DNA from 2 places in the Subdoligranulum sp. APC924/74 genome. Region 2 is predicted to be linked to the other one. Evidence: predicted binding sites of a transcription regulator. Region 2 holds the regulator's gene; the other holds the start of a gene.
What was found. The regulator Rex, encoded in region 2, represses fermentation and respiration genes when NADH is low (regulators of the CRP and FNR family bind a similar motif). The targets are predictions, from matches to a motif close to ATTGTTAANNNNTTAACAAT.
Positions count from the first base shown of each region.

Region 1: coaD (pantetheine-phosphate adenylyltransferase) is a predicted target of Rex. The motif match lies at 1,598-1,617, and genes of this name have one in related genera.

Region 1 is NZ_PSQF01000004.1:28,671-31,803, reverse strand. Features, by position in the region: gene C4885_RS02615 (butyryl-CoA:acetate CoA-transferase) at 1-1,245, opposite strand, end outside; gene coaD (pantetheine-phosphate adenylyltransferase) at 1,815-2,303, shown strand; gene C4885_RS02605 (acetyl-CoA C-acetyltransferase) at 2,403-3,133, shown strand, end outside.
Region 2 is NZ_PSQF01000007.1:4,807-7,939, forward strand. Features, by position in the region: gene C4885_RS03735 (ClpP family protease) at 180-842, opposite strand; gene C4885_RS03740 (redox-sensing transcriptional repressor Rex) at 1,170-1,817, shown strand; gene C4885_RS03745 (thymidine kinase) at 1,950-2,564, shown strand; gene C4885_RS03750 (hypothetical protein) at 2,779-2,958, opposite strand.

The sequences.
Region 1 (3,133 bases), on a different contig from region 2:
CTCCCAGGCGGTCAGGCCCTTCAGGCGGGCAACGCCGTACTCGGTCACCAGATAATCGGTGTTGGCGCGGGTATCGGTCACAACACTGCCGGGGTGCAGCGTGGGACGGATGCGGCTTTCGTTTTGGCCGGTCTTTTTGTTAAAGAAGGTGGAGGACAGGCAGATGAAGCTCTTGCCACCCTTGGAAAGATAGGCACCCAGCACAAAGTCCAGCTGGCCGCCTGCACCGGAAATGGCACGGGTGCCGCTGCTTTCGGCGTTCACCTGGCCATACAGGTCAACGTCAATGGCGTTGTTGATGGAGATAAAGTTATCCAGGCTGCTGATCACCCGCACATCGTTGGTGTAATCAACGGGTACAGACATACACTCCGGATTGTTATCCAGGTAGTCGTACATCTTTTGGGTGCCGGCACCGAATGCATAGACCTGGCGGCCGTTGTCAATGTTCTTGCAGCGGCCGGTAATGCGGCCGGCCTTTGCCATATCTACAAAAGAGTCCACATACATCTCGGTATGTACGCCCAAATCTTTCAGGTCGCTCTCGGCAATCATGGCGCCGATGGCGTTGGGCATGCCGCCGATGCCAAGCTGCAGGCAGGCGCCGTTGGGGATGCGGTCCACCACCAGGCGGGCAACAGCCTGGTCAACTTCGGTGGGGGCACCGCCGCCGCCCAGCTGGTCGATCGGCGGGTTGTCACCCTCGATAATGCCGTCAACCTGGGAAATGTGCAGGCAGTTGTCGTAGCCGCCCAGGCAGACCGGCATGTTCTTGTTCACTTCCACAAACACCTTGTCGGCCTTGCGGGCAGCATCGGCCAGATGGCTGGCGCAGGGGCCGAGGTTGAAGTAGCCGTGGCTATCCATGGGGGCAACCACAAACACCGCAATGTTCAGCGGGTCGGGGCTTTCGCGGTAGTAGCGCGGCAGCTCGGAGTAGCGCAGGGGAGAATAGTAAGCGTAACCGGCGGCAACGGCCTTGCGCTCAATGCCGCCCATATGCCAGCTGTTCCAGCAGAAGTGCTCTGCCTGATTTTCAATCTTGAAGATTTCCGGCACATGGCACAGGATGCCGCCGCGGAATTTAATCCCGTGCAGCTCCGGCAGGCGCTTGGCCAAAGCAGCGTCAAAGCTGACAGGGGTGCCGATGGCCCAGCCGTAATCGACCCAATCGTCATCCTTGACCAAAGCGGCAACGCGGTCGGCCGTTGTCAGTTTCTGTGCATAAACAGTGTTAAAATCCATTTCTACAAACAGCTCCTTTGTTTATTCCGCAAAAACTGCTTATGCAATCTTTGCGGATTTGCTTACCTATTTATATAATGTTTATGGGGCGGTACGCTGCTCTGGCGGTACTCACAGTGCGGATGCCTGAAAATCAGCCGCCCGGTGGCGTGGCGCGCTGCCCGCAGCGGGGGGGCCCCGCCGGAAGAATGGCGGCACAGCACCACAACCATTGATATTATTTTAACATTATATTGACGCTTGTCAACCAATAAAGTTCATTTTTTGCCCCCAAAACGTGCAAATCGGGTGGATTTTGTACATTCCACTGAAACAGTCCAGAAACTTATGTCGGATTTTTAACAGATAAGCCATTGACAAAAGCTTAACAAAAGTGTAAAACTATAAGTGTGAGCCAAACGGATCCCTGAAATAGGAGCCGGAGTTCACTTGCAGCACCAGGCAGGCGGTACGGTCTGCGGCGGGGGTTAAGGCCCGCCCATTAAACGCGCGGCGCGCATGGTGCTTTTATTTCCGTCCAGGACTGTTAGATTTTTAACAGCTTTGGCACTGCAGAGGAACTAAAGATTATGCCCATTGCAATGTATCCCGGCAGCTTTGACCCCGTTACACGCGGCCACCTGGATATTATCAAACGCAGTTCCCGCATGTTTGATACCCTGATCGTTGCCGTGCTAAACAACAGCGCCAAAACCCCGTTGTTTACCGTGAAGGAAAGGGAAGAGATGCTGCGGGAATGCTGCAAGGATATCCCCAATGTCAAGGTGATGAGCTTTGACGGCCTGACAGTCAACTTTGCCCAACAGCAGCACGCCACCGTAATGGTGCGGGGGCTGCGCGCCGTAACGGATTTTGAAAACGAGATCCAGCTGGCGCACACCAATCACGCGCTCTACCCGGGAATCGAAACCGTGTTTCTGTCAACGTCCCTGAAATGGAGCTACCTTTCCTCCACCATTGTGCGGGAGGCTGCCCATTACAACCACGATGTTTCCAAGTTCGTTACCCCCAATGTGGAAGCTGCCCTGAAGAAAAAAATCCGTGAGGGTAAAGTTTGACCCCCAAAAACGTGCTTTGTCGGGTCGCTAAGGCCTGTAAAGATACAAAGGATTCCCAACCGTCTAAATAAGATTCATATTTTTAGGAGGCTGTTTCTTATGAAGAAAATCGTTATCGCATCCGCATGCCGTACTGCTATCGGCAAGTTCGGCGGCACCCTGGCCAATGTTCCTGCTGTAGAGCTGGGCTCCATCGTCATCAAGGAAGCCCTGAACCGCGCCAATGTCAAGCCGGAGCAGGTTGACCACGTTTACATGGGCTGTGTTATCCAGGCTGGTCTGGGCCAGAACGTTGCACGCCAGGCTTCTCTGAAAGCCGGCCTGCCCATCGAGACCCCCGCTGTCACCGTCAACGTTGTCTGCGGCTCTGGCCTGAACTGTGTGAACATGGCTGCCCAGATGATCGAAGCAGGCGATGCTGACATCGTTGTTGCAGGTGGTATGGAAAACATGGATATGGCTCCGTTCGCTATGATGAAGGGCCGTTACGGCTACCGCATGGGCTACCCCATGGGCAAGAGCGAGCTGGTGGACACCATGGTCAACGATGCTCTGTGGGATGCAACCGGCTGCAACATGCACATGGGCATGACCGCCGAGAATGTCTGCACCAACGAAACCTACCAGAAGAAGTACGGCTACAGCCCCATCACCCGTGAGATGCTGGATGAGTTCTCTTACCATTCTCAGGAGAAGGCAGCCAAGGCTATCGCTGACGGCGCTTTCAAGGATGAGATCGTTCCCGTTGTCATCAAGGGCAAGAAGGGTGACACCGTGTTTGATACCGATGAAGGCCCCCGCATGAGCTCCATGGAAGTTCTGGGCAAGCT
Region 2 (3,133 bases):
TTCCGCGCAGTGATTTTATCTGCCATCCGCCACGGCGGCTGTGCCGTGCTGTTTTGGGCAGGGGCATACTGCCCCTTATAGCATAAGGTATATTGTAGCATGAAAACGCCCGCTTGTAAAACCCCTTTCTCTTTCTATTTTCATCAAAGCCTTTCCGCCCACCGGCGGGCAGCGCCCCCTCAATATCCGGTTTTCCCGGCGTCGATTTCGGCATACAGGTAGCGCAGCGCATCGCCCAGGTTGCCGATGGCATCGATCAGCCCCTCTTCCACAGCCTGTTCCCCGCCCAGCACGGTACCCATATCCATCACCAGCTCCCCGGTATTGTGCATCAGCTGGGTAAAGCGCTTGGCGCTGATGCCGGAATGCCCCGCCACAAAGCTGACGATGCGCTCCTGCATCTGCTCAAAATAGCGCAGGGTCTGGGGCACCCCCAGCACCATGCCGGAGTGGCGCACCGGATGCACCGTCATGGTGGCGGTGGGCACAATAAAGCTTTTGCGGGCCGAAACCGCCAGCGGGATGCCGATGGAATGCCCGCCGCCCAGCACCAGTGTTGCGCTGGGCTTGCTGACGCCGGAGATCAGCTCCGCCAAAGCGAGCCCGGCTTCCACATCGCCGCCCACGGTATTCAGGATGACCAACAGCCCCTCAATGGCGGGGTCCTCCTCAATATCCACCAGCTGGGGGATCACATGCTCATACTTGGTGCTTTTCTGGTTATCGGGGGCCAGGCTGTGGCCCTCAATGGTGCCGATCACCGTCAGGCAATAAATGGCATGGCGGCCCTTGGTGGCAGGCACAATGCCGCTGTCCGTGATCAGGTCATGTTCCAGCCGCATGCGCTCCACATCCTTGGCGACCTTGGCAGCATGGGGGGCGGGCTGTTGTTTTGGGGTACGGTTTGGCATGGCGGGGGTCCTTTCCTTCCGACAAAATCGGTGCGCCGGGCAGTGCAAAACCCGGCTATACCCTGACAGTATGCCCCGCTGGTACGCTTTTTTATGCACAGAGGGGCGCGACTGGGCAAAAAAAGCGCGGAAAAACTTAGATAAAAAATTGACAATCGGCACAAGATTGATTATACTTTTACTAGAATTTACATCGGAATCACACAAGAGGCAGGGCGTTCCCTTTACCCCTGCCCGGAGAACGGGAGATTAGTCTTTATGTCATCAACAATGCAAAACAAAGCATCGTTACCCGTGATCAAGCGGCTGCCCAAATATTACCGCTACTTGAGCAACCTGCAGGCAGATGGGCGTGATAAAATTTCTTCCAGCGAGCTGGCCCGCATGATGGGCACCACCGCCAGCCAGGTGCGGCAGGATTTCAACTGTTTTGGCGGTTTTGGCCAGCAGGGCATCGGCTACAAGGTGGATGTGCTGCTTACCGAGATTGGCAAACTGCTGTTTGGCAACGGCGAGCTGCTGCCTACCGTGCTGATCGGCGCCGGCCGCCTGGGCACGGCGGTCTCCAGCTTTATCAGCCGCGATACCAACGGCTACAAGCTGATTGCCGCGTTTGATATCAACCCCGCCCTGGAGGGCAAGGAGATCAGCGGCGTAACCATCCGCCCGCTGTCCGAGCTGGAAAGCTTCTGTGCGGCGCACAAGCCGGTGGTCGCCGTGCTGTGCGTGCCGCGCCAGAGCGCCATGGACCTTTCGGACGAGCTGGTCCGGCTGGGTATTCAGGGCTTCTGGAACTTCAGCCACTATGATCTTTCGGTCGTTTATCCGCAGGTCACAGTGGAAAACGTCCATTTGGGCGACAGCCTGATGAGCCTTGGCTACCGGCTGCGCAGCCATGATGAATAAAAGCCGGGCACACAGCACGTGACTGTTTCCGGCGGGGTGTACCCCAGCGCCTGCCCTGGCATGGGTGCAGGATCCTGTGGTACACCCCGATTTTCATGCTGTTTTTTACTTTATTTTAATAAGGAGCCAAACATGGCAAAGCTATATTACCGTTACGGCGCAATGAACAGCGGCAAAACCACGGCGCTTTTGCAGGTTGCTTTCAATTATAACGAACGCGGCATGCGGGTGCTGATTCTGAAAGCCAGCGTGGACACCAAAGGCGGCGATCATATTGTTTCCCGCCTGGGGGTCAGCCACAAGGTGGATGTGCTGGTCAGCCCGGACATGGACATCCTGGATATCGTCCGGGCCGATACTGCCGCCCATGGCAGCGCCCCTGCCTGTGTGCTGTGTGACGAAAGCCAGTTCTTTACCCCGGCGCAGGCCGAGCAGCTGTTTTTGGTCACGGTGGACCTGAACATTCCGGTCATCTGCTATGGGCTGCGGGCGGACTTTATGAACCGCGGCTTTCCCGGTTCCACCCGCCTTCTGGAGCTGGCCCATACCATCGAGGAGATGAAAACCATCTGTGCCTGCGGCCGCAAAGCCACCTGCAACGGCCGCAAGGTAAACGGCGAGTTCGTGTTTGAGGGCGCCCAGGTTGCGATTGACACAGTGGATGCTGTAGAGTATCAGAGCCTTTGCCCCCAGTGCTGGTACCGGGAATACCGCGCTTTCCTGAAACGCCACCCCGCGCACCAGTGATCCATTCTTTTATTTCAATCTGTGTTCCGCCCTTTTATATAAGGCAACACCGCACAATTCCCGCCTTGCGGCTTAAGCACCGCTTCGGCAGCTGCGGCACGGCATCTGCGTTGCCAAAATGCTCGATAAGACATCCAGTATTATCTGCGCTTTTGGCTTAGCATCTGCCGTACCTCGCTCGCCGTATCGGCACTTAGAATTATGCGGTATTGCCTTAAGTAAATGACAACATATATGGCACAAAAGCCGCTGCCCAGCCTTGCAGCACCGCTTTTGTGCCATTTTTGTTTCCAACACTTTGCGGCACAATTTTCAGAGCACCAAAAGGCCGCATATACAAGATATGTTTTATGTGCAGCAATTTCCATTCCATTTTTCGCACATATTTTGCCATCGCGAATATTTTTTAGCATACTGTATTTCTTCCCATTGCAAATTTTGCACGAATGCGCAAAAGAAGTGCGCTTGCGTACATTTTTTGCGTTACCGAATTTGTGCGTTTGTTTTCTGTGATTCATTCAGCATTTTACACGTTTTCCCCTATAATTTCGTTGTAACCGTTTGTAGCA